Regions from separate parts of the Halobacillus sp. SY10 genome, predicted to be linked through region 1. Evidence: a T-box and tRNA genes for the amino acid it is inferred to sense, from the RefSeq annotation. Region 1 holds a T-box; the other holds one or more tRNA genes.

Evidence for each region. A T-box is a leader RNA that pairs with one kind of tRNA and senses whether it is charged. The one in region 1 lies ahead of pheS (phenylalanine--tRNA ligase subunit alpha), so its partner is inferred to be a tRNA-Phe.
Region 2: it has a tRNA-Phe gene. The T-box ahead of pheS (phenylalanine--tRNA ligase subunit alpha) is inferred to sense a tRNA for this amino acid. The anticodon was not compared.

What each region holds. Positions count from the first base shown of each region.
Region 1 is NZ_CP174345.1:3,016,633-3,033,347, forward strand. It holds gene ACJA3J_RS15540 (electron transfer flavoprotein subunit beta/FixA family protein) at 1-60, opposite strand, end outside; gene ACJA3J_RS15545 (enoyl-CoA hydratase) at 79-852, opposite strand; gene ACJA3J_RS15550 (TetR/AcrR family transcriptional regulator) at 869-1,459, opposite strand; gene ACJA3J_RS15555 (long-chain-fatty-acid--CoA ligase) at 1,561-3,264, opposite strand; gene ACJA3J_RS15560 (DUF350 domain-containing protein) at 4,042-4,449, opposite strand; gene ACJA3J_RS15565 (endonuclease MutS2) at 4,472-6,817, opposite strand; gene polX (DNA polymerase/3'-5' exonuclease PolX) at 6,836-8,557, opposite strand; gene ACJA3J_RS15575 (CvpA family protein) at 8,662-9,204, opposite strand; gene zapA (cell division protein ZapA) at 9,206-9,490, opposite strand; gene rnhC (ribonuclease HIII) at 9,638-10,573, shown strand; gene pheT (phenylalanine--tRNA ligase subunit beta) at 10,640-13,066, opposite strand; gene pheS (phenylalanine--tRNA ligase subunit alpha) at 13,082-14,116, opposite strand; T-box leader at 14,220-14,435, opposite strand; gene ACJA3J_RS15600 (TrmH family RNA methyltransferase) at 14,493-15,227, opposite strand; gene sspI (small acid-soluble spore protein SspI) at 15,343-15,558, shown strand; gene ACJA3J_RS15610 (M42 family metallopeptidase) at 15,604-16,689, opposite strand.
Region 2 is NZ_CP174345.1:4,244,836-4,261,550, forward strand. It holds gene ACJA3J_RS21225 (FAD-dependent oxidoreductase) at 1-990, shown strand, start outside; gene ACJA3J_RS21230 (hypothetical protein) at 1,027-1,212, opposite strand; gene ltaE (low-specificity L-threonine aldolase) at 1,254-2,276, opposite strand; gene ACJA3J_RS21240 (alanine/glycine:cation symporter family protein) at 2,545-3,885, shown strand; gene ACJA3J_RS21245 (DUF2306 domain-containing protein) at 3,994-4,695, shown strand; gene ACJA3J_RS21250 (S1C family serine protease) at 5,104-6,330, opposite strand; gene ACJA3J_RS21255 (MBL fold metallo-hydrolase) at 6,411-7,205, opposite strand; gene yycI (two-component system regulatory protein YycI) at 7,220-8,134, opposite strand; gene ACJA3J_RS21265 (YycH family regulatory protein) at 8,149-9,522, opposite strand; gene walK (cell wall metabolism sensor histidine kinase WalK) at 9,519-11,357, opposite strand; gene yycF (response regulator YycF) at 11,364-12,068, opposite strand; gene ACJA3J_RS21280 (peptidoglycan DD-metalloendopeptidase family protein) at 12,342-13,625, opposite strand; tRNA gene ACJA3J_RS21285 (tRNA-Phe) at 14,128-14,200, opposite strand; tRNA gene ACJA3J_RS21290 (tRNA-Asp) at 14,473-14,549, opposite strand; gene ACJA3J_RS21295 (hypothetical protein) at 14,675-15,157, shown strand; gene ACJA3J_RS21300 (TIGR00730 family Rossman fold protein) at 15,184-15,726, opposite strand; gene ACJA3J_RS21305 (adenylosuccinate synthase) at 15,846-16,715, opposite strand, start outside.

The DNA.
Region 1 (16,715 bases):
ACTTACAGAGATTTTTTCCTCTGTGTCGAACGTTCTTTTCAACAAAACGTAAATATTCATGTCTATATACCTCCTGGACTATTGATTTTTAAATGCTGGCTTTCTTTTTTCAATGAATGCTTGAATGCCTTCTTTAGCATCTTCATTCCCAAACACCTCTCCAAAGGCGTCCGCTTCCGCATGGTTCCCTGCTTCAAACTGAGAAGTATGGGCATACGGAATCAACTTCATGACATGGTGAATGGTCGGGCCGCTTTTTTGAGCAATCGTTTGAGCCAGTTGTTCTGCTTTTTCAAAAAGTTCCTCATTAGAAAAACTTTGATTAGCTAGACCTAGTCTGGCAGCTTCTTCACCACTAATCGGCACGCCTGAAAGAATCATTTCATAAGCTTTCGCTGTGCCGACGTATCTTGGTAACCTTTGGGTCCCTGCAAAGCCAGGGATAATTCCAAGATTCAATTCAGGCAACCCTAACTTTGCATCATCTGCTACATAGCGGATGTGGCAGGACATAGCGAGCTCTAGGCCTCCACCTAGTGCCGCTCCATGAATAGCAGCAATCACAGGGATATGAAAATTTTCAATTCTGCTAAACAACTGCTGTCCCTTAGCTGCCAATCCTTTATAGTCATCTTCTCCTTGGAGAGATGTAAACTCCTTGATATCTGCTCCTGCAGAGAAGAATCGTCCCTCCCCTTTAAGAAGAATGGCTTTTATGGAAGGGTCACTTTCCATTTGATCCAGTTCCTTGGAAAGGTCCTGAAGTATGGAGCTGGACAGTGCGTTGGCAGGCGGGCTCTGAATCGTGATTTCTGCTACATTCCCTTTTACTTGTGAATTTAAAGTCGACAAATCATCATCACCTTTCTCACTTATCATGACGGGCTAATCCATTCACAATTAAGCTATGGACTTCTTTGGCCTGTTCTTCTATGTTATACCGTTGCTCTTTCATGACCCAATTTGTCACCGTCTCATCCATCGTTCCAAAAATCATTTGACGTACAAGACGGCGATCCAGGCCACTACGGAACAACTCCTCCTCGACACCTTCTTCAACAATTTGATCAATGACGTTCAAATAGCGCTTCAATACATAGTTGATTTTTTGTCTCAACTCTTTATTCGATTGGCGCAATTCCAACTGTGTCACAATCGCCAGATGGTGATCGGCAGCCAGCTGTTCAAAATGTGTTTGGATTAAAGTCAAAAGTTTTTGTTCCGCTGACTGCTTAGAGGTTGTTTCCTGCTCAATCTTTTCTATGAATTGCCCCATTTTTTCTTGAAACAATGATACAAGGATATCTTCCTTGTTTTTAAAATAAAGATAGATGGTTCCATCTGCCACTCCCGCTTTTTTTGCTATCTTAGAAACCTGAGAAGAGTGGTAGCCATTTTCAGCAATGACTTCGACAGCTGCATCAATAATTTGTTTGAATTTCGGTTTATTTTTCTTCAATGGTATATCTCCTTGCTATTGCGAACTGAAAAATGAATGAATCATCATTCACTTATTATTCTACAAGCAAAGAAATATTCTGTCAACTTTCTTTTTGGGGTTTATTGAATACTTTCAGATTCCTCATACTTGCGCTTTTCTTCATCGATCAATGTTCTCCTTAAGATTTTACCGACCGCTGTTTTAGGTAGCTCATCTCTAAATTCATACAACCGCGGCACTTTATAAGAAGCAATGTTTTTACGACAATATTCATTCAGTTCATCTTCTGTAATTTCGCTTCCCTGTTTTTTAACGATGAAGGCTTTTACGGTTTCTCCGCGATACGGATCAGGAACTCCTACAACGACAGCTTCTTGAATTTCGGAGTGCTCGTAAAGAACTTCTTCCACTTCGCGAGGGTAGATGTTATATCCGCCTGCGATGATCATGTCTTTTTTCCGGTCGACGATATAAAAGTATCCAGCATCGTCCATATACCCCATATCCCCTGTACGGAACCAGCCATCCTCACTGAGAACTTGGGCCGTTTCTTCCGGCCTGTTCCAATAACCTCTCATCACTTGAGGACCTTTGACAACGATTTCTCCGATTTCTCCATTCTCAGCTTCTTCATCAGCATCCATCTTGTAGATCTTCGCGTCTGTATCCGGCCATGGCACACCAATGCTTCCACTCATACGCTGCCCCCATACCAGATTGGAATGGGTAACTGGAGAGGTTTCCGTCAACCCATAGCCTTCAACAAGGCGACCACCTGTGACAGCTTCGAAGCGTTCTTGTACTTCAACCGGCAACGGAGCTGAACCACTAATACAAGCTTCAATGGATGAAAGGTCATATTTTTTCAAATTCGGGTGGTTCAATAAGGCAATATAAATCGTAGGGGCTCCAGGAAATAAGGTCGGTTTTTGTTTTTCGATGACTTTCAAAACATCTTCCGGTTCAAACTTTGGCATAAGAATCATTTTGTTCCCCATCATGACAGACAGGTTCATAACCGAAGTCATTCCATATACATGGAAGAACGGTAAAATGGCAAGCACGGTTTCTTCGCCGTCTTTGCACTTGTACAACCATTTCTTCGACATTTGCGTGTTGACGATCAGATTGTAATGAGTAAGCATGACACCTTTTGGAAAACCAGTCGTTCCTCCGGTGTATTGTAGTAACGCAAGATCCTCCTTAGGATCGATCTCTACCTCTTCCACATTTCCGCTTGCGTTTTTCAAGATGTGGGACCATAGATGAGTATCTGTGGATTGTTCCGGTTTGACGAGCACTTGATACTGCCGTTTTTGAATAAAAGGATAAATTTTATTTTTAGGGAAAGGAAGGTAATCTTTAATACCTGTCACGATGATGTGTTCAAGAGGGGTATCAGGTTTAATATTGGCAGCCTTTGGATAAAGAATATCAAGACAAATGATCATCTTGGCTCCTGAATCATTCATTTGATACTCCAATTCCCTTTCCATATAGAGAGGGTTCGTCTGAACAACGATTCCTCCAGCCATAAGGACTCCATAATAGGAGATGACGGATTGAGGACAGTTCGGCAACATGATGGACACCCGGTCGCCTTTTTCCAACCCAAGGTCCTGCAAATAGCTCGCTAATGCTTGGGCCTGTTCATAGATTTCTTTATAATCCAACTCCTTGCCCATAAAATAAAGCGCTTTCTTTTCTCCGTAAACTTCAGCACTTTCTTTAAGGTAATCATGGAGTGGTTGTTCTTTGTAATCAATAGTGACAGGGACTTCTGGTGGGTATAACTTGTGCCATGGACGTTGAAAATCACTCATTTGACAGACCTCCCTAATAATTGTCTTCTCTCCTATTATAACGACTAAAGGCTCATATTTGAATTATTATTTATAAAATTGAAAATATTCCCCTTTAAACTAACCCCATTCCTGCATATATGCTCCCGATTGTGGAAGACTCAGTTTCGAGACTTTTGTTGAGTGGATGGGGGCTGCGGGGAATAGCTCGCTTTCCGCGGGAGCGCGGTGAGCCTCCTCGGACTGCGTCCTGTGGGGTCTCACCAAGCACTTTTTTTCCCGCAGGAGTCTCGCCATTCCCCTCCGCCCACTTGCCGGAAGAGATTCTCGAAACTACCTCCCAGTAATAGGAGCTTTTATGGTTAAGAATCCTATATCGACGCGGGTTAAGGAGGATTTTACACAGAACTAGGCAGGGTGCTTTAAGAGCGATTTCGAGAACCTCATATGGTAAAGGGGCGGAGGGAAACGGTGAGACTCCTGTGGGAAGTGCGTGGTAGATGAGACCCCGCAGAGCGTTAGCTCGAGGAGGCTCATCACTCGCCCACGGAAAGCGAACCTTTTCCCGGAGCCCCAAACTCCCACAAACGTCTCGAAATCAAGTCTTCAACAATACTGCCATATACTTTAATAACTAATATCAACATTAACTTAAAAAACAAGAAGCCCGGTTAGTTTTGGGCTTCTTGTTAGATTAGGAATCTAATACTTATATGATAAAAAACAGAATGCCGACGATGAGAAAAGCCGCGGCAACGACCATTAATATTTTGGCTAAGGTTTCCACTGTCTCTCTCCTTAAATGATATTCGCTCCAATCACATACGAAAGGCCGATGGAAATGACTAAAGAAATGAATCCTACGGCACGGTTGTCATTTGCAATTTCTTCATCGATTTTAAAAGATGGGGTCAAGAATTCAAAAATGAAATAACCGCAAAGGAGAAGAGCAAATCCATACAAGCCCCAGCCCATCGTTTGGGTGAGTGAGTCATTATGTTCAATTGAAAAACGAAAGATGTTTGCAATTCCAAATAGTTTTCCCCCGGTAGCCATCGCTACAGCAATGTTGCCCTTCTTGATTTCTTCCCAGTTATTATAGGAAGTAACGATTTCAAAAATCGCCATGAATAGAACTAAACACAGGACAACAACACTATAACGAGCGGCGGTTTCCACTAACGTGTATTCCCAAAAATTACTCATTCCTCCGCTCCCTTTTCACGAATTATCGAAACTCAAGGACGGTCACTCCACTTCCACCTTCATTCATGCCTCCTGCCCGATGGCTGTAGATGCTTCGGTGGTTCTTTGCAAAATTTTGAACCGCTGTCCGGAGAGCTCCCGTCCCCTTTCCATGGATAATAGATACTCGTGGATAGCCTGCTAAAAGAGCGTCATCAATATATTTTTCTAAACGGTTCAACGCATCTTCATAGCGTTCGCCACGTAAGTCGAGTTCTGTTTTCACATGGAAGTTCTTCCCTTTGACTGTCGCCATTGGCTTTTCTTTATAAGGTTGCTTTGCCTTTACGAATTCAAGTTCTTTGCGTTTGGCTTTCACTTTCATTACACCAACCTGAACCTGGTATTCATTCTTACCGGTCTGTTCCACTATGGTTCCTTGCTGGTTAAGAGTCAGTAGCTTCACTTCATCTCCAGGGTTCAATTCTCTCGACTCTTTCTTAGGTGCTGGAGCTGCTTTCGGTTTCTTCTTCGCAAGTTCAGGCTGTGCTTCATCAAACATCTTGCGAGCTTCAATCCACTCATGTTCTTTCATTTGTGCCTGTGATTTCATGTTCCGTATTTCGCCAACGATCGTTTCTGCTTCTTCTCTGGCCTGGCGAATAGCTTTCTCTGCTTTTTGTTCCGCTTTTTCATATAACTTTTCACGCTGCTCTTCAAATTGGTCCCATTTCTGCTTTAATTCATTTCGGAGCTCTTCTGCTTCTGCGAGGAATCGTTCTGCTTCTTCATAATCCTGCTCTGCTCCCCGCTTCGATTCTTCTAATGAAGCAATCATATTTTCAACACTCTGAGAATCCACACCGATATGACCTTTCGCAGACTCAATCACAGATTCTCTTAAACCTAGACGCCTGGAAATCTCAAATGCATTACTCCGACCTGGAACGCCAATTAACAAGCGGTAGGTCGGTTTTAGTGTTTGAATATCAAACTCGACAGAAGCGTTGATAACGTCCGGGCGATTGTAGCCATAAGCTTTCAATTCCGGATAGTGCGTCGTCGCGATGACACGGGCCTTCCGGTTGACCACTTCATCTAAGATCGACATCGCAAGAGCCGCTCCTTCTTGCGGATCCGTTCCAGCACCAAGTTCATCAAATAAGACTAAGGACTGGTCGTCCACTTTGTCCAAAATGTCTACGATATTCGTCATATGAGAAGAAAAAGTAGATAAACTTTGTTCGATGGACTGTTCATCCCCGATGTCTGCATAGACTTCTTTGAATACAGCCATCTCACACCCATCCAATGCCGGTACCTGTAATCCGGACTGTGCCATCAGCGTGCATAAACCTACGAGTTTTAGAGTAACCGTTTTTCCTCCTGTGTTCGGTCCAGTAATAACAATCGATGTATAGTCCTTGCCTATTTCGATATCATTCGGAACGACTTCATCTCCCGATATTAGCGGATGTCTTGCTTGTTTCATGTCAATGCGGCCTTCGTCATTCATCTTAGGCATGGCTGCTCTCATCTGCTTACCTAACTTCGCTCTGGCAAACATAAAGTCCATATGCCCTAACACATTCACATTTTCATATAAAGGTTCATGGTTTTCCGCAATCGCATCGGATAGTTCTTTCAGGATTTTTTCAATCTCATTTTTTTCTTGGACACGGGCTTCTTGCAGCTGGTTATTCAAGTCAACGACCGTTTGTGGCTCTATGAACAACGTCGCTCCTGAAGATGATTGATCATGGACAATCCCACCAATGGATCCACGATATTCTTGTTTAACAGGAAGAACATACCGTTCATTTCTTATGGTGACAATGGCATCGGAAAGCATTTTTGATTTAGATTTTGTAAAGGACTCCATTTTGTCCCTTACCCGGCTCTCATAAGTCCGGATTTTCGAACGGATGGATCTCAATTTCTCAGAAGCTCCATCCATAACTCCTCCATGTTCATCGATACAATTTCTGATTTCACTCTCTAGTTCCCTTAATGGAGCGATGGTAGAAACCATATCTCTTAAAATGGGCATTTCGGGTTCTTCCATATCTTCGATGAAGCGCTTCAGTTGTCTGCCTCCATATATCGTACTGGCGACATCCAGACATTCTAATGCGCTTAGCGTGCCGCCAATTGTGGTCCGCTTCAAGCTTGGCTTGATGTCAAATATACCGCCAAGTGGGACATGGCCTTTCAAGCGCAGGACTTGTCCAGCTTCATCCGTCTCCATTTGCAAGTAGCGAACCTCTTCTAAATCAGAAGATGGTTTCAAGGCGGCAGTCTTTTCTTTCCCCAAGGAAGAGGCCGCTTGTTCGTTCAATTGTTCTATGATTTTTTTAAATTCTAGTACATGAAGGATGCGTTGATTCATGTGTAACCGTCTCCTTTATTACTCCTTATGGATCTTGAACTTATCCATCAACTGTTGTTTCGTCCACGTATTGATGACTGTATCTTTTCTCAGCCAACCTTTTCGTGCTGTACCAATTCCTATTTTCATATGCTCCAACATTGAATAACTGTGAGCATCCGTATTAACGGCAATGTTTACGCCCTCTTCCTGTGCTCTCATTAACCATTCCCAACTCAAATCCAATCGGTTAGGGTTCGCGTTAAGTTCAAGGACCGTGCCTGTTCGCTTTGCCCCTTCAATCAATGCTTCAAGGTTCACGTCGTAGCCTTCGCGACGGCCGATTAAGCGTCCGGTCGGATGAGCAATCATATGAACATGAGGGTTTTCGAGGGCATTGGTCAACCTTTCCATAATTTGATCCTGCGATTGCTGAAAGCTTGAGTGAATGGATGCGATGACAAAGTCCATCTCTTTCAAAAACTCATCATCAAAATCCAGTGATCCATCCGGAAGAATATCCATTTCAATACCCGCAAAGATATGGAAATCTTCCATTTCTTCATTCACCTTTTCTATCTCTTTCCTTTGCAAACGTAAACGTTCTTCATTCAACCCGTTTGCTACACGCAAGTATTTCGAGTGATCGGTGATAGCGATGTACTCATACCCTTTTGCTTTTGCTTTCTCTGCCATTTCTTTAATGGACTGTGCTCCATCACTCCAAGTCGAGTGCATATGAAGGTCCCCGCGAATATCCTTCAATTCCACGAGTTCAATGGGTTCTTTGAATTTCTCTACTTCCCCATAATTTTCCCTAACTTCAGGAGGGATGAAATGAAGACCAAAATGTTGGAAAAATTCTTCTTCTGTTTCAAACGTTTGGACTTCTCCCGTTTCCGCTTTTTCAATCCCATACTCACTAATTTTCTCATCGTTCTGCTTAGCGAGTTGTCTCATAGCGACATTATGGTCTTTGGACCCTGTGAAATGATGTAAGGTCGAAGCAAATTCTTCTGGTGCAACAATACGGAAATCAATGCCTATATCATAGCCTTCATTGACAACGACAGAAACCTTCGTCTCGCCTGAGGCAACAATCTCTTTTATATCTGGATACGCCAATAGCTCATCTCGAGTTTTAACAGCATTTTCAGACGCAATGATGAAATCTAAATCCTTAATCGTTTCACGCATTCTTCTTAAACTTCCCGCTCTTGAAAAACGTGTGAATGTCTTTCCCTGTTCAAGAAAACGCTCGATTTTTTCTGCTAATGGAAGCATGACAGCAACCGGCAACCGTTCTGGACGCGCTCCTGCATCTTCAATCGCCTTCAACATCTTTTCAGCAGACTTTTTCCCGAAACCATCCAGCGCTTCCACTTTTCCTGCCTCCAGAGCTTCTTTCAATGCCTCTGCATCGGTCACACCTAATTGTTGATAAAGCTTTGCCAATTTCTTTCCGCCGAGACCTGGAAGGTCAAGTAATGGGACAAGGCCGGCCGGAACTTCTGCCTGTAATTGTTTTAATGTATCTGATTCTTCGTTTTCTAAGTATTCATCGATGACAGTTGCCGTGCCTTTTCCGATTCCTTTCATTTTGGTGAAATCATCAATCTCACTTAATGATCTGTCATCACGTTCTAAAGCTTGGGCAGCCTTACGGTAAGCAGATATTTTAAAAGGGTTCTCCCCTTTCAACTCTAAGTAAACAGCAATTTTTTCCAACAATTTAATGACTTGCTTTTTATCGATAGCCATGATTTATCGACTCCTTCACGTTTTATCCTGTTTTCAAGATGAAAAAGAGCCGCCATGATCATAATCATAGCGGCTCCACCTGTACTTTCATCCTAACGTCTTACTCAGCCAGCTACATGTTCAATCCACAGCGTTTTCAATTGTTCTGAAAAGACTGGTGTGTGTTCGATGATCAGCTGTGCAAGAATCGATCCGTCCAAAGCACTTTGCACTCCAGCAAGAGGTACAAGCGCCGCTATGTACAGCACCACGAATAAGATGACATAATTTTCAATAAAGCCTAAAATTCCACCTAACATCGTATTCAAAGAATTCAAGATCGGCAGTTCCGAAACAAAGTCCAACATGGACGCAATAATATGTAAGATGATTTTGGCTCCAAAAAAGATAATGGCAAAAGCAACAGCGTTATAAAAGGCTTGTTCCAAAGGCAGATTTTCTAAGAAGATCGCCCAGGAAGAATCCTGAGGCAGTTCAGGATAAGGTACCCATAACGTCAGTTTCGGCGCGAGGTCATCATAGTAGATAACAGCGAGTACAAAGGCTACAACGAATCCGATGAGATGGAAAAGCTGGAGAATAAAACCTCTTTTCAGCCCTGTTATTACACCAATAAACAAAATAAACAACAACAATAAATCAATCATTTTACCCTCTGTCCTCTTTCTCTTTCTTTTCAATATAATTCATAAGTTCTGTACATTCTTCCTTTAATTTCATATATTCATTCATCGTATTCACAGCGGTCAAAACGGCGAGCTTTGCCGTATCCAGGCTAGGATTTGCTTCGTGGATTTCTCGCATCTTTTGGTCCACCAGACTGGATACCATACGGATATGATGGGGCTCTTCATGACCAACTATAGTGTAAGATCTTTTGTTGATCTCCACTGTAATTCTTTTTTTCTCTTGGTCTGACTGCGACACATTCATACCCCCTAGTTTCTCTCAATCCTAAACTTTATATTAACACGAAGCTTGACAAATAGGAAACCAATATGGATGTTTTTCGCAAATGTTCTCTTTTGTCATCCATTTTGCTATACTAATCCTATCATTTTAGACAGAAAGGAATCCATTATGCCCCAAGTTGTATTGAAATTACCTGCCTCTACACTAGAGAAGATGAAGAAGTATTATGCCTCAAGCCAAAAAAACAGTCCACCAGCGGCGTTGTTTGCAGCTAAAACAGCGAGCTGTACGATTACAGCCTACAAATCAGGCAAGGTGCTTTTCCAGGGTCAAAAACCAGAAGAAGAAGCTGAAAAATGGGGAACCGTTTCTTCCACTACCTCCGGAGGTCAGAACAAAAGCAAGAATAAACGCCATGCTTTTCATCCCGATGAACAGCTTTTCGTAAGCTCCCATATAGGATCCGATGAAGCGGGGACAGGAGACTATTTCGGACCCATCACTGTAGCAGCCGCTTTTGTAACGAAAGAACAAATTCCACAGTTGAAAGCGATCGGTGTGAAAGATTCAAAAAACCTTTCGGATGCTCAAATTACCAACCTGGCTAAAGATATTGTAGCTATGAAAATCCCTTACAGTCTACTGAGACTGCCGAATAAAAAATACAACCAATGGCAGAGAAAAGGATGGAGCCAGGGGAAAATGAAAACGATCCTCCACCATCAAGCCTTGAACCGTCTTTTAGAGAAGATTGCACCTGAAAAACCGGATGGAATATTAATTGACCAATTCTCAGAACCACATGTGTACAAAAAGCACTTGAGAAGTGAGAATCAGCAACTTCAAGAACACGTTTACTTTATGACAAAAGCGGAAAGTTATTCGATTGCTGTCGCAACAGCTTCCATCATTGCAAGGTCTGCTTTTGTAAAAGCGATGAACGAGATGGAATTCGATACAGGTCTTCCGATACCAAAAGGAGCCTCCGGAAAAGTGGATCGTGCCGCTGCAGCTATCATTGAAGCCTACGGGGAAGAAAAGCTGGAGGAATTAGCTAAAGTTCACTTTGCCACCACTGAAAAAGCAAAAAAATTCGTTAAATAATCCGATGTTGCTTATACAAAAAGCTCAGAGTTAAGGAAACTCTGAGCTTTTTGTTTATCATATGGTTTATCCACGAAGTTCAGCCTGGTGCTGACTTTTCACCGCTTCCAGGATAGCATTGTGCGTCTCTTCTACTTCTTGATCCTTCAAGGTGCGAAGTGGATCTAAGTAAAGCAGACGGAAAGCGAGAGACTTCTTCCCTTCATCTAGATGTTCACCTTGATAAAGATCGAATACTTGAACATCCTTCACTAATGGACTTCCTGCCTCTGCAATCGTTGCCTCAATCGATCCTGCGGTCACATTTTCATCTACGACAAGCGCAATGTCACGAGAAACAGATGGGTGACGAGGAATCGTCTGGAATTTTTCTTCTTTCTTATATTCCTCAATGAGAACTTCCAAATTCACATCAAAGACATACGTTTCTTTCAGTCCGAGCTGTTTTTGAAGTTTCGGATGGACCTGCCCAACGAAGCCGATGACTTTTCCATTAACGGACACGGTTGCCGTACGTCCTGGATGCATATGATCCAACTTCGTTTTTTCATAGCTGAAAGGAAGATCCAGCTGTTCACTTAATCCTTCCAAAATCCCTTTAGCAACGAAAAAGTCGACCGATTTTTTCTCTTGCTGCCATGGATGTGAGAGCCATTCCCCTGTCAATGCGCCTGATGCACGCAGCATTTCTTCCGGCTGTTTCGTTACTTTTTCCTCTTCACTAATAAACACGGTACCGACTTCATAGAAAGCCAGGTTTTCCTGTTTCCGTGCCACGTTATAGGATAAGGATTCTAATAACTCAGGAACCATGCTCAAGCGGAGCGTGCCATGGTCTTCACTCATAGGCATAGCAAGAGCGACAGGGCTAACGGATTTTTCTTTCACTTCAGGGCTGACAAGCATTTGTACTTTATCCTCATGAGTAAGGGAATAAGTAATTGTCTCATGAAGTCCCGCACCTTCAAAGTATGCTTTCACTTTACGTTTCAGCAATTGCTCAAGCGTCAAACCACCTGCTTGAGACGCCCCTTGTGGAAGTGTATACGGAAGGTTATCGTAGCCATAAATGCGTGCCACTTCTTCCAGCATATCTTCAAAGATGGTAATGTCTCCACGTCTTGTCGGAACAGACACATGGAACTCATCCCCGTTTTGATCATAATTGAACTGAAGACGACGGAAAATGTCGGCGATATCCTCATTGGAAATATCGGTTCCAAGTCGATCATTGATTGTGCTCGTGTTAACAGTGACTTGCTTTTCAGAGCGGTCCAATTCGTCATGGGACACGACACCATCCAATACCGTTCCTCCTGCATATTTTGCAAGAAGTTCGCAAGCTCTCAGGCCGGCACGTTCTACGCGGTTCGGATCGACACCTTTTTCAAATCGTGTACTTGATTCACTGCGGAGCCCATGATCTTTTGAAGCTTCACGTACCACAGATGGATCGAAAAATGCGGCTTCTAAGATGATCGTCGTCGTATCATCTTGAACTTCAGACTCAGCCCCACCCATGACACCAGCGATGGCATGAGCTTTTTCCCCATTCGTAATGACGAGGTGATCGCTCTTCAGTGTGCGCTCCTGGTCATCAAGCGTCGTCATCTTCTCTCCATCTTTTGCACGACGTGTAACAATAGTATGCGAACCAAAACGGTCGTAATCGAAGGCGTGAAGCGGCTGCCCATACTCCATAAGTACGTAGTTTGTAATGTCCACGACATTGTTGATTGGACGGATGCCTGCCGCAGTCAAACGGTTACGCATCCACAGTGGAGATGGTCCGACTTGGATGTCCTTAATAATGAAGGCTCCATAATAAGGGTTCGCTTCTGAGTCTTCCACGACTACAGAGACATGGTCTGCTGTTTTCTCACCACAAGTTTTGACGTTTTCCTCAGCCAATTCATACGTGCCATCGATGGCTGCTGCTACTTCATAGGCTACGCCGGCCATGCTTAGAGCGTCCGAACGGTTGGGTGTCAATCCAAGCTCGATGATCAAATCATCAAGATTTAACAAGGAAACAGCATTCGCTCCGACTTCTACATCTTCTGGAAAAACAAAAATTCCATCAGCGAATTCTTTCGGGACATCTTTTTCATCGACGCCTAGCTCTTGAAGAGAACAGATCATCCCGTTCGATTCTTCTCCGCGCAGTTTCGTCTTTTTAATTTTGAAGTTGCCAGGAAGAACCGCTCCCGGTGTAGCTACAGGAACTTTTTGACCTTCAGCGACGTTCGGTGCGCCACAAACGATCTGAAGCGTTTCTTCTCCGACGTCCACTTGGCAAAGGTTCAATTTATCGGCGTTCGGATGCTGTTCACAAGATCGTACATACCCGACGACAACGCCTGTGACCTCTTCTGCTACAGGTTCAACACTTTCCACTTCAATTCCGGTCTTCGTAATGATTTCTGCCAGTTCTTCTGGCGAGTAACGACTGACATCAATATATTCTTGCAACCAATTCAATGATACAAGCATGGTTTCATTCCTCCTTTAAGCCTTGTGGTATTGTTCTAAGAATCGAATATCATTGGTGTAGAAGTGACGGATATCATCCACTCCATATTTCAACATCGCGATCCGCTCAGGTCCCATACCGAATGCGAATCCTGAATATTCTTTCGGATCATACCCTGCCATCTCAAGGACATTCGGGTGAACCATTCCGCCTCCAAGAATTTCGATCCAGCCGGTTCCTTTACATACTGAGCAGCCTTTCCCTCCACATACTTTACAGGAAATATCCATTTCTACGGATGGTTCGGTGAATGGGAAAAAGCTTGGACGAAGACGTATTTCACGGTCCGCTCCGAACATCTGCTTCGCGAATGCATTCAATACGCCTTTCAAATCGCTCATTCGCACGTTTTTATCGACTAATAGTCCCTCAATTTGCGTGAACTGGTGAGAGTGAGTCGCATCATCTGTGTCACGACGATAGACCTTACCAGGGCAAATCATTTTAACGGGTTCACTGCCATCTTTAGCTCCCATTGTCCGTGCTTGAACAGGGGAAGTATGGGTACGCATTAAGAGTTCTTCCGTTACGTAGAAAGAATCCTGCATATCCCTTGCCGGGTGGCCTTTCGGCAGATTCAGTGCTTCAAAGTTGTAATAATCCGTCTCCACTTCAGGTCCTTCTTTGATTTCAAAGCCCATACCGATGAAGAGGTCTTCAATTTCTTCCACGATACTCGTCAATAAGTGAGGACCTCCAACCTTTACAGGACGGGCAGGAAGAGTGACATCAATGCTCTCTTCTTCCAATTGCTTTTCTAATGCTGCATCCTCAAGAGCCGTTTGTTTTGTTTCAATCGCCTGAGCAATATGTTCCCGAACATCATTCGCCAATTGCCCAATAACCGGACGCTCTTCTTTGGACAATTTGCCCATTCCTCTCAGAACTTCCGTAATCGGGCCCTTTTTTCCTAAGTACTCGACTCTTACATCCTTCAAGCCTTGAACAGAATCCGCCTGATCAACTTTCTTCAAGGCTTCCTGTTGCAGCTCTTCTAAACGTTCCTTCATGCTTTTTTCCTCCTTTAAAATCGTTTCGACTCATTTCCCTTTCACGTTTCAAAACTTTTTAAGGTTGAAAAACGGCTGGAAAATAAAAAAAGCCCCATCCCTGAAAAGGGACGAGACTTTTATGGTCGTTTCGCGGTACCACCCTTGTTGACACATTTACATGTGCCCACTTTGATGAAAATAACGGATTAAATCCGGGCCTATGGCCAGCTCCAGAGTGAAATTTCGATACATGCCACGTTAGAAGCACTTCCAGTCCAAGGTGCTTCCTCCCTATAACGATTTACATTCATCTACTTTGCTCTTTCTAAGCTTTTCATTGTTTAATTTTTATCAACTGAATATATTATAGTCAAAGAAGCCTATGGATGCAACCTTATCCCTTTAAATGATACATAAGGACAGCACCTGCGATTCCTACATTCAGCGACTCTGCCTGTCCATAAATCGGGATATAGACACGTTGATCTGCTTGGTTCAAAACAGACTCCTGAATCCCCTGCCCTTCATTCCCTACAATGAGTGCAGCTTTAGAAGGAGCTTGCAGTTGTTGAAAAGGGACAGCATCCTTCAGAGCAGAAGCCCAAATCTGGACTCCTTCTTCTTTCATGGGTTTTACAAAGTCTTCTAACTCCCCTGTGATGACGGGGATGTGGAAGATGGACCCTTGCGTAGCTCGGATGACTTTATCATTGTAGGCATCCACTGTACCTGAACCTAAAATCACCTGGTCGAACCCTGCTGCATCAGCTGTCCGAATCAGTGTACCCACATTCCCAGGATCCTGAACGGAGTCAAGCATTAATGTTAATGTGGCTTGATTTAAGGATGGTTCCTTCTGTTTGACGATTGCTGCAATACCTTGAGGTGTTTCCGTTTCTGCAATAGTCAAAAACACAGAATCATTGACCATTACCGTAGGAATATCTTCGGGGATCGAAAAATCTGTTCCTTCACGAACAATCATTTCAACAATCTCCCAATCACTTTTCATCACCTCTTCTACGAGATGAAAGCCTTCTACAATAAAGGTTCCTGTTTGATTTCTATATTTACGTTTATGTAGCTTTTTCCATTCCTTCACTTTTGTATTTTGTAAGGAAGTCAACATAGTAGTCCCTCATTTGCGTGTTTATTTCTCATTCATCATACATAGCAAGACCACGGTTGGTCAAACTAAAGAAGAATATTCGCGAAGTTATGGAGAAAAGGAGGTTGAATGAACGATGAACCTGAATTTAAGAGCCGCGATTCTTTCTAACGTTAGTGGACATAACGCTGAACAATTGGAAGCGACCATCGATGATGCCTTGCAAAAAGGAGAAGAAAAAATGCTTCCTGGTCTTGGTGTCTTTTTTGAAATGCTATGGAAAGAATCTGATGAGCAGGAAAGACAAGAAATACTGGATACATTAGAGCAGGGATTGAAACAAAATCAGTGAAAAAAAGCCAACCTGAAAAGGGTTGGCTTTTTATGTCATTGAGAGTTAATTAAAGGTTATTTCCTGCACTTTGTCTGCATCAAGTCCTTTGATGACTTCAACAATCAAACGTACCGCATTTTCAAAGTCATCACGGTGAAGCATCGCTGCGTGAGAGTGAATGTAGCGCGTTGCAATCGTAATGGACAATGCAGGAACACCATCATGACTTAGGTGGATCGCACCAGAGTCTGTGCCACCACCGGCAAGAGAATCAAATTGATATGGAATCTCATTAGCATCTGCCGTGTCTGTTACAAAATCACGAAGGCCTTTATGTGAAATCATGGACGCATCATAGAGGATGATTTGAGGACCTTCACCCATCTTGCTTGAGGCATCTTTGTCTGACACACCAGGTGTATCTCCAGCGATTCCAACGTCCACACCAAAAGCGATATCCGGGTTAATCACATTGGAAGACGTACGAGCCCCACGCAGACCTACTTCTTCCTGGACGGTTCCAACACCATAAACGATATTCGGGTGTTTTTCACCTTTCAACTGCTTCAGTACTTCAATAGCAATCGCACATCCAATACGGTTGTCCCAAGCTTTCGCAAGAAGCATCTTCTCATTTTTCATTTGTGTGAATTCGAAATATGGAACGACCGAATCTCCGGGTTTCACACCGAATTCCATCGCTTCTTCTTTGCTTGAAGCACCAATATCAATAAACATATCTTTAATATCCACGGCTTTTTTACGTTGCTCCGGAGGCAGGATATGTGGTGGTTTGGATCCAATTACTCCTGTCAAATCTCCATTACGTGTCATGATGGTCACACGCTGTGCAAGCATCACCTGGCTCCACCAGCCACCGACGGTTTGGAAATAAATATACCCGTTATCATCAATGCGAGTAACCATGAATCCTACCTCATCAAGGTGACCAGCTACCATAACACTCGGGCCTTTTTTATTCCCTACCTTTTTCGCGATCAAGCTGCCTAAGTTATCTGTAAACACTTCATCTGCGTATGGAGCGATGTACTGCTTCATCACATCACGAGCTTCCCGCTCATTACCAGGAACGCCTTTAGCATCCGTCAAATCTTTTAACATTTGTAATGTTTCGTCTTTTTTAGCCATATGTAACAATTCCTCCTTTTCCTATC
Region 2 (16,715 bases), 1.2 Mb from region 1:
CTTGATAACATCTTGCTTGCGAAAAACTACCATCAGGCAAACACCATCATCGAGCGTGCGAAAGACGCGCAGAAGGTGACGGTCGTCGGCGCCGGCTATATCGGGGTCGAGCTTGTTGAAGCTTTTGAAAAAGCAGGCAAAGACGTGACACTCATCGATGGTGCAGGTCGAATCTTGAATAAATATTTAGATGAAGAGTTCACCACTATGGTTGAAAATGATTTCAAAGCACGCGGCATTGAGCTAGCTATGAACGAAACAGTCCAGCATTTTGAAGGAACCAACGGATCTGTTTCTACCGTCACAACAAACAGTGGAACGTACGAAACGGACCTTGTCATCCTTTGCGTCGGCTTCCGCCCAAACACGGATTTATTAAAAGGAAAAGTCGATATGCTTGATAACGGCGCGATTAAAGTCAATGAATATATGCAAACGAGCGACCCTGATATTTTCGCTGCGGGTGACTGTTGTGCCGTTCCTTACAATCCGACAGGCGGACACATGTATATTCCACTTGCAACGAATGCCGTCCGTATGGGGACATTAGCCGCCCGCAATTTAATCGAACCGACGATGAAACACGTCGGAACACAAGGCACATCCGGACTTCACATTTTCGATCTAAACATGGCTTCCACTGGACTTACGGAAACATCTGCTCAACTTTTAGGCATTCATGTGAAAAACATCACAATCGAAGACACTCATCGCCCAGCGTTTATGCCGACAGCAGAAAAAGTGATGCTTAAAGTAACGATCAACCCGGATTCCCGCCGCATCCTTGGTGCACAAATCATTTCCAAAGCAGACGTGACACAATCCATCAACACGATGAGCGTGTGCATTCAAACAGGCATGACGATCGACGAACTAGCGTACACGGATTTCTTTTTCCAGCCACACTTCAACCAACCGTGGAACTTCCTGAACAAAGCTGGTCTTGAAGCACAGTCCCAGGAGCCACAACGACTACCTGAACTTGTATAATAAATGGCCCCCATGGATTCATCCATGGGGGTTTGACTATTTTCGCTTATCCAATTCTTTTCTATATCGTTTCATCCTTCTCAAATCCTTGCCAAGCTCATCCAGCGGAATGCCATCAACAAAAGAATCCTTGAACAACATGTCAGCAAATTTTTCGTCATTGATCGACGGACCTCGTCTGACTTGATTTGCTCGGATGTCCGCTATGAACGCCACCTCCATGGGTTATTGCCTATCTATACCCTATTCATGAAAAGATAATCCTAATACTGATAACGGGAAATGATCACATCAATGACCTGGTCTATGTCTCTTTCACTCACATCATAATTTGTGACAAACCTGACTGTAGTCGGGCCGAAGGGCACCGCAAGAATGCCGTCTCCTTCGAGCTTATGTAAAAAGGATTCGGCTGTCTCTCCCAGTCCATCCACATGAACGAGCACGATATTCGTTTCCACTTTTTCAATCTTCACCCCTACTACATGCTGAAGGCCGTTCGCCAGCTGCCTTGCATGCGCGTGGTCCTCCCCTAGCCGGTCCACCATCTCGGTCAAGGCCACATACGCAGGTGCAGCAACCATCCCGACTTGGCGCAACCCGCCGCCGAGACGCTTTCTCCATTTTCGCGCTTTCTTAATAAAATCATAGGAACCGGCAATGATCGATCCGACCGGTGCTCCCAATCCTTTCGACAAACACACCTGCACCGTATCGGTTTGATCAGCGTACCGGTGCAATGAGATTCCAGAGGCGACAGATGCATTGAACAAGCGTGCACCATCGAGATGGACGGGTATCCCTTCTTCTCTCGCCACTTCATAAATCGCCTGCATATTTTCAAGCGGCACGACAACGCCACCCGCTTTGTTATGGGTGTTCTCGAGGCAGATCAAGCTCGTTTCCGGAAAATGAATGTCGTCCAGCCGAATCGCGGCCTTCACATCTTCAGGGTCCATCACCCCACGTGTCCCTTGAATCGTCCGTGGCTGCACCCCAGCAAGTGCCGACATCGACGCACCTTCATATAGAAAAAGGTGGGCGTTCGCTTCCAGAAGCACTTCATCCCCAGGGCTGCAGTGGGTCAAAACGGCAATCTGGTTTCCCTGTGTTCCACTGGTCACAAACAATGCCGCCTCTTTCCCGAGCATTTCCGCCGCCTTGTCTTCAAGCTTTTTCACAGTAGGATCTTCTTCATACACATCATCCCCAACATCTGCTTCAAACGCTGCCTGACGCATCGCCATCGTCGGTTTGGTTACGGTATCACTTCTTAAATCAATCATAAGTACCCCTCCTTTTTTTCTATTGTACGTAAATTCTTCAGCGTTTGGAAAGCAATAGCGGTGGTGGCGGATACTTAAATATCGTTGTCGAATTCTCAAGTAGTTTTGTCGAATACTAAATTTACGCTGTCGAATTCTTAAATAGTTTTGTCGAATACTAAATTTATGCTGTCGAATTCCTTAATAACTTTTCCTCTTGTACTAAAACGCTTGCAAGTGAGATACTCTTTTTCATGGTCATATGTTAAAGAAAGAAAGGATCTTACCTATGGAACAACTAACCAACGTATTCATAGAGATTAATAGCTTTTTATGGGGACCAGCCATGCTGATTTTCCTGCTTGGGACCGGCGTATGGCTGACATTTCAACTGCGCTTCATTCAGGTCCGCTCCCTTGGACAAGGATTCAAGCAGACGTTCGCACCCCTTTTCAAAAAAGAAAAAACAGAAGGCATCCACTCCTTCAAGGCGCTTGCGACCTCAATATCCGCCCAAGTCGGGACAGGAAACCTCGCTGGTGTCGCCACCGCCATCGCAGCTGGCGGTCCCGGGGCGATTTTCTGGATGTGGATCAGCTCCTTCTTCGGGATGGCAACGATTTTCGCAGAAGCCGTTCTCGCTCAGCTTTATAAAGTGAAAAAAGGAGACCAGGTCCACGGCGGTCCTGCGTATTACATCCGGGACGGGCTTGGCAGCAAGTGGCTCGCCGGATTCTTCGCCATTGCCATCATCATCGCTCTTGGATTTGTCGGAAATATGGTCCAGTCCAATGCGATTACGACCGCGATGAACGAAGCGATGGGATCAAGTTCCACAACGATTAACCTCGGCTTAGGAGTTGCCGTCGCCTTTTTCATCGGTCTCATTCTATTCGGAGGCATTACTCGGATTTCGTCCTTTGCAGGAAATGTCGTCCCTGTCATGGCCTTGCTCTATATCATTGGAAGCCTCATCATTATGGTGAACTTCTGGGACCAGGTCCTTCCGACACTGCAGCTTATCGTCCAAGCCGCGATCAGTCCTGAGGCAGCTGGCGGTGGTGTCCTCGGTGCCACAATCAAAGAAGCGATTCGCTACGGAATTGCACGCGGGCTCTTTTCAAATGAAGCCGGCATGGGATCGACTCCACATGCCCATGCGATCGCAAACGTCAAGCGCCCTTCCCATCAAGGGCTCGTCGCCATGGTCGGCGTTTTCATCGATACCGTCATCATCTGTACTCTGACCGCCATGGTTATTTTGACTACAGATGCCCATCAAACAGACCTTCAGGGAAGTGCGATTACACAAGAAGGGTTTGCACGCGGACTCGGAGAATTCGGCATTCCATTCATCGCCATCTGCCTCTTATTCTTTGCCTTCACAACGATCCTCGGATGGGCTTATTTCGGGGAAGTGAACGTGAAGTTTTTGTTCGGTGAAAAAGGAGTTCCTTTATACCGTGGCATAGTGTTGATTTTCATTGTGGCAGGTTCGCTTGTCCAAGTGGATTTTGTGTGGCAGATGGCCGACACGTTCAATGCGCTTATGGTACTGCCGAACTTGATTGCCATTCTTGCTTTAACTAAAATCATTAAGAAAACATGGCAACAAGATCAACTTGACTAAAAAGACCGGCGACAGCCGGTCTTTTTTTGTAAACATCTAGTAAAAAAGGAGGGGAGGAGCTTCAGGAAAGCGTATATATAGGAGGAGGTCTTGAAAGGAGCGATCGCTATGTTATTATTTTCAATCATGCTTACCATCCATATTATCGCCGGATTCAGCGCTCTCGCCGTCTTTTGGATTCCCCTTGTAACGAAAAAAGGCGGAAACATCCACAGAAAAGTCGGCTGGGTTTACGTCACGGCCATGTACACCGTAGCAGTAACAGCTCTCTATATGGGAATTTATCGCATATTTTTCGATTATACGGTACCAGAAGCCCGAGCTTTTTCCTTTTTTCTGCTTTTCATCGCTACATTAAGTGCGGCAACGGCATGGATGGGCATCCGCGTGCTGCGCTTTAAACGACGAACAGAAAAACACCGCAACGTTTACGACCTGGGAATTTCATGTTTGCTTATCCTAATGTCAGCCATCACTATGGTGGTCGGATGGATGTACGACTTTCCATTGCTTCGATACTTCCCCATCTTAGGGATCATTCTTGGCGGGGGACAATTGTATTACTGGCTGACCCCACCCCAAAATAAAATGCACTGGTATTTTGAGCACTACGGAAATTTAATTGGCTGTTCGATTGCGACTCTTACCGCCTTTACCGTCTTTGGTGCTCCACGTCTGTTGAATATATCCATCACCAGCATCTGGTTGTGGTTGCTGCCCACCATCGTTTTGACCCCATTGATTTACGTGTTCAATTGGTACTACCGCAAGAAATTCAAGATTCAGAAAGTGAAGAAACAGAGCGCTTAAAAGAATTCTCGATTATCGTTACCATTAGACAATTTTTGATGGGATCAAACAATGAAAAACAATAAGAAATGTTGGGGAGAACCCTGTTTACATTTATACACATGTGGAAAATATAGACTAACGAAAATAGTTACCCACAATTGTCCACAGACTTATGCACAAACCTTGTAAATTTTCTGATATTCACAGGTTTCCCCTGAATATAAACAGGTTATCCACGGAAATTATCCACATATACACAAGCAGCAAATCTATATGGTGGCGAACATATTTTCTACTACCATATATGACACTTATCCAGAATACTATTCACACCCTGTGGATAACATTGGAGTGAATTTCGTAGAATTATAGCGAAATTTGACAGTGAAAAAGAGTATCCATGATTGGATACTCTTTTTGTGTGGGTTACTCTTGAGATCCCAGCGTCAGAGTGGTTGTCGCTTGCTCACCATCTCGATAATACGTGATTTCCATCTCATCCCCCGGGTCTTTTTCATTGTACAAGTACTTACGTAAGTCGATGATGTCCCGTACGGATTCTCCATCAAGGGCGGTGATGACATCCAATGGCTCAAGACCTGCTTTAGCAGCTGGAGACATTTGGCGAATGCTGCGAATATACAATCCACCGTCTACATCTTGTGGGAGGTTCAACGTATTGCTCCATTCAGACGTCGGTACCTCATTCAGCCCATAGGCTTCAATACCAATGTACGGACGATTCACCTGGCCGTATTGTTCCAATTCATCAATGATTGGCTTGGCTGAATCAATCGGTATAGCAAAACCGATGCCTTCGACGGCAGACTGAGCAATTTTCATCGAGTTAATTCCAATCAATTGACCATCAATGTTAATAAGTGCACCACCACTGTTTCCAGGGTTTATGGCTGCATCCGTCTGAATGACTTCTGCCTGCCAGTCCTCCATCCCATCTCCATTGAAGTCCTGAGGAATCGCCCGCTCCTTACCACTGATGATTCCTTGAGTGACTGAGCCTGCGAAACTGAGACCAAGCGGATTGCCGATAGCGATGGCCGGTTCACCCACCTTCAAGTTCTCTGAAGTGCCGAGCTCAGCGACTTGTTCGACTTGATCGGCCGGCATTTTCAAAACGGCCAGATCGGTAAATAAATCTCCTCCGATCAGTTGGGCTTTGACCCTTGTTTCATCAGCAAGGACGACTTCAATTTCACTTGCCCCTTCAATGACGTGGTTGTTCGTCACGACATAAGCGGTTCCGTCTTCCTTTTTATAAATAACACCGGATCCTACTCCTGCCTGTTGGGCGGAGTCACCTTCCTGCTGCCAAAAATCCTGGCGTGTCTGCAAGTTGACCACTCCGACAACGGAAGGAGTTACTTTTTCAACCACATCGGTGATTTGCGTATTTACATCAAGCTCGACATTTTTAGTCGTTCCACCTGTCAGCTCCTGATCATCTTCAACTAGTCCACTTTCATCCTCAGGGATGGTCATATCATAGGGAAGCAGCTCGGTTTGTACCAAAGCAGGCAAAGCCAATAAGACAAGAACAGCTCCTAAAATACCTCCGACAATCGTCGGCATCACCCACCGTCTGCGCTGCTGTTTCTGCTGACGGGTAGGGGAATGATCATCATAATAACCCACGCCTCTTTCACCTTACCTTTCTTACGCTCTCCGTAAATTTCTAAGGTACTGTTTCCTTATTCTTTACCATTTAAAACCTTTTAAACCTCAAAGATTGGTGTGGCTTCCTGTGGGTCCGTATCATGCAATTCAATGTGGCGGCCCACTTCAAATCCGCGCTCTTCTAAAACATTTTTAACAGACATATGGGCAAGGTCTTTCATATTGTTATCCAGACTCAAATGCGCAAGGTAGATTCTTTTCGTCTGGTCCGTAATGATATCGGTGAGGGCCAGGGCACAATCCTCATTGGAAACGTGTCCGGAATCCCCTAATATGCGTCGTTTCACATTCCATGGGTAGCGTCCCATTCGAAGCATGCTCACATCATGATTCGATTCGAAAATGTAGGCGTCAGCACCTTCGACTGTCTTTTTTATCCGTTCAGATACATAGCCAAGATCGGTAACGAGGGCGATCTTCTTCCCGTCCTTATGGAACGTATAAAACATAGGATCTGCCGCGTCATGAGAAACGGCAAAGGATTCTACATCCAGACCCCCGAATGTCTTCGTCTCCTCCATAGAAAAGTGGAATTTCTGATCGATGGGAAGTTTGCCGATTTGCCCTTCCATCGCATTCCAAGTTTTTTCATTTGCGTAGATAGGAAGGTTGTAGCGTCTTGCCATGATGCCAAGACCTTTGATGTGATCACTATGCTCATGAGTGACAAGGATTCGTGATAAGGATTGTGGGTCGATGTTCACTTGATCAAGCAAACCTTCCATTTTCTTACCACTCAAGCCAGCATCCACTAATATTCTCTCATCTCCCGATTCAATATAGAATGCGTTCCCCGTACTGCCTGAAGCAAGTACACTAAATCTCATGCTCATTCCATACACTCCATCTAATTGGTTTCTCTATTTTCATTTGCTGCCGTTTGCTCTTCTTCCGCACTTTTTAAGCCATACTCACTTTTAACATCTGAGATAAATGATTCTTCGTTGATATATTCAATGATTGTCCCGTCCAAGGTGTAGAGAAAATGATTGCGGTCTCCGTTGACCGTCACTTTCCATGTTGATGCGAACACTTGCGTCTCATTTTCTTCCCCCGCAGGCAGACTGTAACTCGTATGATAGCCAATATCCATCGATGTAATTTCATCTCCCGACTCAATAAGACCGTTATTCAACAAAATACGAATGGCACTTAAAGGTTCGATGGTGATTTCCGTGTCATCGGAGGGCCCTGAGTATTCCCCATCTTCAAAGGATAGTAAGGTTGCGACATATCCAGTCATTTCACCATCAACGATATTCACCAGCAAATATCCGTTATTGTTAAAATAAACCGTCTTATTGTTTTTTGCCTGGAAAAAGAGAGCCGCACCCGCCTCTTCATTCCAACCCCAGTAGGAATAACGGGAAGCAAAAGGGACGACATCAGCGACAACGCTCTGGATCGTATCTTCCGTCACTTCTATCGGCTCATCAAAAGTGACTTGCAATACCTGACCGTCTTCTTTGAGCTCAACCTCTTTATCACTCTCATCCATATCTTCAATCTGACTCATCACATCATCAGGAAACGTATGCACACTTTCCGATTCAATCGGTGTAGCTTCTGGCAATTCCTCCGGGATCGCATCCTCCGAAATGGAAATGTCGTTCGCTTCCAGTTCGGTTTCAATACTTTCAGCAACGGTGGAAATCTGCCCCACTTCATCCTCCGCTTGCTTGCTTAACAATTGCTGCAGCAGGAAAAGGTCGAGGATTAAGAAACTGATGATAAATAATGTTTTAATTTGACCCCACTGCATATTTTACCTCCTCGTCACGAAACCTCTGCATTTTGGGACCTTTCTTCTGGATATACTTTCGTCCAACCGCTGTTTGTCAACATATACCACTCAGGAATCAAGCTGTACACCAACTCGCTCCTTTGTTCTTCAAGCGTGTACATAATCTCTAAATCCCTGATTCTGGACGTTTCCAACTCACCTTCTTGTTGGAGATCCAAAAGGACTTCCTCACCGGACAAGAGGTTCGTTTGGCTTTCGTTGATGCTGCTGTATTGGACGAGCGGGCGGTCATATTCCTGAATCTGTCCTTGCTGATAACTTAACTGGATGCTCGCCAACTTATAAGTATCGACGTTCTCCAGCACAGGCCGGTCATTAAAGTAAAGGCGGTAACGAACTTCATCCCGACCACTCAAAATCGAGTTCAGACGATAGTCATCCGTCCACCCCAAATGACTATTGATATCCTCCATACTTTGGACAAACAATTCATATTCCGTCAAGTTCTTCTGGTTTGCTGAGTTGGGAATCGTCAAATCATATTCCATTCTCTTATCATACTGCGTCAATCTTCGCTGGAATGTTTTGGTGATATTTTCCCCGCTATTCGTCCGTGACTTGAACACTCGCGTATTCGAAGGAAAAATATCATTCTGAATCGGTTTTACATTTACAGCTCCTGTTTGCAGCACATATTCTGATATACTGACAGGATTTTTAGGTACGTAAATGTGAGAAGCATTCGTTCCATCTTCGGGGTCGATCTGCAGGACATCTGCCACACGCGACATTTCCACCAATTCATCTTTATTGTCGACTTCCTGTATGGCACGTTCTCCAGAAGCTGCACTGATATCTGCCTGAAGTGTAATTTCGCTTCCTTCAGCATCACTATTTACGAACCACAAATCATATGAAGCACTTGAAGCAGCACTTCCCTCTTGGGAATGACGCAATAGGAATATCCGATTGAAGTTGGCTTGCAGCCCCTCCATTGGAATACTCTCGTTCACTTGAAAGATATCACTGATCACCTGTATAGGCAGATGCGCAGGAAAAATGATTTCCACAATTTCGCTATGGTTATCGACATTGATCGTTCTTGGACTCGTATCAAGGTTGGATAAGTTCCACTGCTGCATTTGTTTTTGGTAAAAAGCTGTTCGATCAATATTATCTTTGAATGTAAAAAATGAATTTTGCTCATGAAAAACGACCTTATCAGGAGGAACCAGGTTCGGAATAGCCCGTTCTGATCCTATTTCTTCTAATTTCGTATCTTCAATGAACACATCCTCTTCCAACGTTTCATTTACGGGCTGATACGTCCAAAGAGCTACTGTCAACACTAAGCTGAAGGCGATGAGAATCACCAAAGTGACAGACTTCATGGTTTCTTTTTTCATGACTGTCCCCTCCGCTTCTGACTCATGAGCGGTAAAGTAAAGTGGACAGTCGTGCCCTTACCTTCACGACTTTCCGCCCATATTTTTCCATGATGAGCTTCAATCATTTCCCGGGCAATAGCAAGGCCCAGTCCGGTTCCTCCCATTTCTCTCGCACGGGATTTATCGACACGATAAAAACGATCAAAGATTTTATCAACGGTGTCTGGAGGCATTCCAATCCCTTCATCGGTAATGCTTACCCGCAGCTGTTTCTTCGTGGAATGGGCGCTAAACCGTATGCTCCCACCCTCCGGAGAATATTTAATGGCATTGGAGATGATGTTATCCAGTACTTGTGTGATTTTATCCTTGTCCATCCACACATACATGTTTTTGTTGGACAAGTTGCGGACAAACTCTACTTTTTCATTCTTATTCATTTCAAAACGATCGATCACATGGTCAAAAAAGCTGACGAACTCAACACGATCTTTCATCAGGCTTGTTTCTTTATGATCCATTTTCGTTAACTGTAAAAGATCGTTCACTAAACGAATCATACGGTCCGTCTCATTTTGGGTCACATCGAGGAATCTTGGTGCGATATCCGGATCCTGCCATGCCCCATCGTTCAATGCTTCTATATAACTCCGCATCGTCGTCAACGGGGTACGTAGTTCGTGTGAGACATTTGAAACAAACTCTCTTCTTTCTTTTTCCACACGCTGCTGCTCGGTCACATCACTAATGACCGTGATGAAACCATTCATGTCATGGTTTTCATCTTCAACCACAGAAAAGTTGGCTTTAAGCAGAAGGTGGTTATCTTCACTGCTTAAATCAATGATCATAGACCCTGCTTCTTCCACCTCTGAGATATTTTCAACTTGATCGTTCAAGTCAAGAACATCCACAAGGGATTGTCCCTGGACCTCCTCAAATGTCTGTCCAATTAGTCTCGAGGCTGGTGCATTCATTAGTGTGATGGCACCGAGCCGGTCTGTCGCAATGACACCATCCGACATATTGGAAAGCACAGAGCTCAACTTCCGGCGCTCGCCTTCTGTCGTCGCAGTAGCCAGCTTCAATTTATCATTCAAATCATTAAAGGTATGGCCTAACTGTCCGATTTCGTCATTTCCTTTTACATCGACCTTCTGGGAGAAATCCCCTGTCGCCATAACTTGTGCCTGTCGTTTCATTTCTGTCAGAGGTTTCGTGATGGTCCTCGCCACCAAAATCCCGAGCAAAGCCGTAACCGTAATAGCTAAGACCGTCCCTTTGGCGAAAATACTGATGATTTCCCCAAGTTGTTCATAAATATCGTTCATATAAACTTCATAATAAAGAGCCCCGACAATCTCTTCTCCGGACTCATCCGTAATCGGGTTTGTACCACGGAACAGCCGGTTGTTGGTCCCTTCTTCCCGCCAAGGTTTAGGTTCTGTGGCCTCCCCAAACAAGAACACCTTCGTAATGGCGGTGTCCGTCACTTTTTTACCGATGGGAGACTGGTCGCTCGTCGTCGTAGCCGCAAGCACCTTTTGGTTGTTGTCTACAACCCAGAGTTTTCCAATATCGGTGTTATCATCACTAAAATCATTAATAAGGCTTTGTAGATCATTATTCAAAGGCAGCGAATCTTCTCCCCGCTCTGTATTGAACGCATTTTGCAAACTGTAGGTTAAAGAATTCAGCTGTCCTTCAATGGAATTCGTAAAGTTGGTTTCCAACTGCTCTTCCAATCGATCGACAAAATAGACACCAATGACTTGGATGCCCAATAACAATAACAAAATGTATACAAGAATCAGCTTCAGCCTAACAGACTGAAAGAAACCTACTTCTTTCATAAAGGCTTAATCCTGTTCTGGGTTTCTCAAATAATACCCAACCCCACGACGGGTAACAATCCACATTGGGTTACTAGGATTCTCTTCAATTTTTTCCCGCAAACGTCTTACCGTTACATCGACGGTACGGACGTCCCCATAATAGTCATAGCCCCAAACGGTTTCAAGCAAATGTTCACGAGTCATGACTTGTCCGATATGACGAGCAAGATAGTGAAGAAGTTCAAACTCACGATGAGTCAATTCAATATGATTCCCGTCACGAGTCACCGTATAAGCATCCGGGTGAATCGCCAGACGGCCGATTTCAATATCCTTCGTCTGCTGTGCACTGTCTTCAGGCTCCTGCTGTTGACGACGCAAGTTCGCTTTCACGCGGGCAATCAATTCGCGGTTGCTGAAAGGCTTGGTCACATAGTCATCTGCACCCATTTCCAGTCCAAGTACTTTATCAATCTCTGCATCTTTTGCCGTCAACATAATGATCGGCATATTATGACGCTTCCTCACTTCACGGCAGACTTCATTACCGTCTTTGTTCGGCAGCATAATATCAAGGAGAATCAATTCCGGCTCTTCTGCATCTGCTTTCGCAACCGCCTCATCTCCGTCATATGCACATACGACTTCATAACCTTCTTTTTCTAAGTTAAATTTCAATATATCCGCAATGGGTTTCTCGTCATCGACCACTAAAATTTTCTGTGCCATATTCCGTCACATCCTTTTCCTCGTCATCTTTTCTTTCTCTTATTTTAACTTATTTAATGGTAAATGTCTTATTTCACCATAAACCTCTCTCGAAATCAGCCGTTTCACCTATACTTTTATCATGCCTATTTCTTAATCCTCTTACTAAATTTTGCTCCAATCAACCATCACCAGTTTTGATACGTGGCTTAGGGGGAATGAGATAAATGGTTCACTTTCCTAGGGCGATTTGATAAAGAAAAAACCGCTATGATTGAATCATAGCGGTTAGGGTCAGGGGGACACGTGAGAAAGAGGGTTTTCGAGTGAACCTTCTTTATGGATTTCAAAATGTAGATGTACCCCTGTGGAACGTCCTGTCGTTCCCATAACACCGAGCTTTTCACCTTTTTTAACGGTCTCCCCTTTTTTGACATCAATTGAGGAGAGGTGAGCATAGGTCGTCTCGTATCCATTCCCATGATCGATCACCACTTTATTTCCGAAACTATTTCGATAGCCAGCTTCGACCACTTTGCCGTTATCAGCAGCTTTAATCGTTTTATCGGAAACACCGGCAATGTCAATCCCTTTATGGTATCGCCCCCATCGTTCTCCCTGCTTACTGGTGATTTCTCCGCCCACAGCCGGCCATGTGAAATCACCTGTACCTTTAGAAGGGACTTTCTTTGTTCCTTGAAGGACGATCTTCGTCACAGGTTCTTTGACGACCTCTCTTTCAACCGTCTTTTCTTTTATTTTTTCACCATTTCGGTACGCTCGTTCAATCAAAAGCTCTCTCTTTCCATCTTCCCCTTCTTGCTTCACTTCGGATTCACCTTTAAAAAGTTCATCCGTCTTTTTCATTTGTACTTTATGAGGAACCTGTTCTTCCTTTCGTTCTTTCTCGGTGATTACTACATCCACAAGCGGCTTCTGTGATTTAGCCATCATCCCCATAAATGATGTCGTTTCCGAATGACTGCTTGGGTAAGGACGTCCTTCTTCCACCCTGGACACGGCTTCTTCGACTGTATGAACCTGCGAGAGCATGACCTGATCTTCTTTCATTGTGACAGGAGCCGATAAGCCGACATCCATCACCTTCGTTTCACCGAGGTCCGGCAGCTCTGGAGTACCTTTTTCTAAATTCTCAAGTTCTTCTTCTTCAACGTATTCCTCTTTTACGGTTTCAAGGACTTTTTCTGCCTTCTCTTCACTTGGAAGGTGAGCGACAGGCTCCCCATTGATGTGAAGGCGTACAACGTCTGCGGCAAGGGTCAATTCATTTTGAAGCGAATCCAAAACATTCGAGGATTCGTCTTTCACAGACAAAACTTTCTGCTCCTTGAATGAGACTTCTTCCATATAGGAAAGGTTCAATCCTTCATGATTTTCTTCCGCCTCTTCCATACGCTCGCGTAATTCCGATTTGACCTCTGCTTGACTTTCTACCGTCCCCACATGTTGTTCATCTATATAAACGTGATAGACCGTCGGCAGTGAACTCTCGGCGTAGGCCGTTCCTACACCGACACTTACGACGGAAATCGCTGTGACAGCTAATTTCTTCCACATGATAATGATCCTCCTGATGCACCGTCTAAACTATTCCTAAATTAATCTATCACACGGAATATTTATAAGAAATAGATATTTAAATATGTAAAAAAGATATAATATTCTTACCAAAATTACGAAAGGATAGTCATTTTTTCATATTAAACTATTCATTTTAGTAAATTCCCTCTATTCCATATAAGCTTCCTATGTGGAAGACTCAGTTTCGAGACTTTTGTTGAGTGGATGGGGTGGTTGGGAAGCTGCGAGACTCCCGTGGGAGAAAGGAGATAGGCGAGATCCCACAGGACGAAGTCCGAGGAAGCTTGCCACTCCCCCACAGGAAAGCGAGTAGCTTCCCAGCCACCCCTGACGCTCAACCAGGCAACGAACCCCGAAACATCTCGAAACTAAGTCTTCAAGAATACTGCCATATAGTTGAATAAGATTATTAAGATATAAGAATGATTTTCCATACAAAAAAAGCTTACGGAAATACTTCCGTAAGCTTTTTATGGAGTGGCTCGGGACGGAATCGAACCGCCGACACACGGATTTTCAGTCCGTTGCTCTACCGACTGAGCTACCGAGCCATAATAAATATTAAATTCTAATCCTGCTTTCGCTCCACATCTTGTTTCGAAGATTATTCGAAGATGTTTATGCTCGTCACGTTGCAAGTGATTTCGGTGAAGTATACGCTCCTCGCAAAGCCTACATGGGAGGCGATTCGCTGAAGTTTACGGCTTCTCTACCGACTGAGCTACCGAGCCATGGGTATTTTTTCATTATCTTTCGACGATATAACCTAGTGAGCACATCACATTACGTGTGTATTCGACTACTTCAAATGATATAATGAAAGTGGCGGTCCGGACGGGACTCGAACCCGCGACCTCCTGCGTGACAGGCAGGCATTCTAACCAACTGAACTACCGGACCAATACGGCTTGTTCACCGCAACGATAACTATCGTACCATACAGAATAAACGTAAGCAATAGTAATTTTACTAGAAATATAGATTTTCTCCCTGAATTCTGTTATCAAAAAGAAAGGAGGGTTTGTTTGAAAAAGATTTTCCGCTACGTTGTTTTCGTTCTTATCCTTTTATTTGTCTCAATTATTGGTTTCTTAAAATTGAATCCGCCGCTCACCCATGGTTCGATCGGTACAACAGAAGATAAGCAAACCGTCATTGTTGCACTCGGAAACAAAAGTTTGCTGGGTAGCATCCAAATCACTGATGTGTCCATCAATAACAACCAACAGCCTACAAACATCAAGATGCAGATCAGTGATTCTGAAAAAGGATTCATAATTACCGATACTTACGCGCTTGTGGAAGATGCGTATGCCATCAATGAATATGAAACCATTCCACTCGCCCCGGACACATCGCCACTAGCCTCCAAAGCAATGGCTGCGTCACCTGATACCTCACCAACGACGATCTACGGATTAAGCATCACCGAAGAATCCTCGATTGAAAGTATTAAATTGACGTATCGTTTTTTTGGACTCATTTTCTTTAAAACGATCCAAGTATAAAAGACGTGCTTGAATAGGCACGTCTTTTATTTTTTCTGCTCCATTTGATTCAATAAAGAAGAAGGATCGTCGGCATCTATAAAAAGTTCACGGTTATCTTCAGGTACAAATCCTGCTTTTATTGCGTGTTCGATGAGCTGAACAAGCGGTGTGTAGTATTCCGCGATGTTGTATAGTGCGAGAGGTTTTGTATGAAGGCCGATTTGAGCCCAACTGACCGTTTCAAAAAGCTCTTCAAACGTACCGAACCCTCCCGGAAGGGCAATGAATCCGTCAGCCAGCTCACTCATCTTCGCTTTTCTTTCATGCATTGTCCCTACCTCGATCATTTCTGTTACGTAGGGGTGAACGATTTCTTTTTCAAAAAGATGGCTCGGCATAATGCCTGTCACTTTTCCTCCGCCGTCCAGCACCTGGTCGGCTAACACACCCATCAATCCACTTTTAGCACCACCATAAACCAGCTCAATGTTATTTGCGGCCAGTCTTTTTCCTAAAGCTTTCGTTTTCTCTATGAAAACTGGATCATTCCCTGCACTGGACCCAGCGAAAACACAAATGCGTTTCACGTGAAACACTCCTCCTCTTGTTCATCTATGTAAAGTTTACCCTGACTTACACTTTTTCGATTCTTATCCTTCCATGCTTTTGTAAAAAAAAGCCCGGCTGAGTAAGCCAGGCTTCCATATTATTCACTATATACGCTGCGGACAACGTTCGTTTGTGCACGGTCAGGACCAACAGAGAAAATAGACAACGGGATTCCTGTCAACTGAGACACACGCTCAATGTAATGGCGTGCGTTCTCCGGAAGGTCACTCAGGGTTTCAGCGCCTGTGATATCTTCCGTCCAGCCTGGCATTTCTTCGTAAACCGGCTCACATTCGGCAAGAACTTTCAAACTTGCCGGGAACTCTTCCATGATTTCACCTTTGTACTTGTAAGCCGTACATATTTTCAATGTTTCAATCCCTGTCAGTACATCAATGGAATTCAAGGAAAGGTCGGTGATTCCACTTACACGACGGGCATGACGGACAACGACACTATCAAACCAACCGACACGTCTTGGGCGTCCCGTGGTAGTACCGTATTCTCGACCCACTTCACGGATTTGATCTCCGACTTCATTTTCAAGCTCTGTCGGGAAAGGTCCATCTCCGACACGCGTCGTATAAGCTTTCGAAACACCGACAACGTGTTTGATTTTTGATGGTCCCACACCAGAACCTATGGTTACTCCCCCCGCGATTGGGTTAGAAGAGGTAACGAAAGGATACGTCCCCTGGTCGATGTCGAGCATAACTCCCTGAGCACCTTCAAAAAGAACGCGACGACCTTCATCCAATCCATCATTCAATACGACAGATGTATCGCATACATAGGATGCGATCTGTTGACCATATTTATAGTATTCATCCAGAATATCTTCCACCGCAAACGTTTTTGTTTCATATACTTTTTCAAAAAGACGGTTCTTCTCAGCAAGGTTCTGCTCGAGCTTTTCACGGAAGCTTTCTTTATCAAGTAAATCAGCGATACGGATACCTGTACGAGC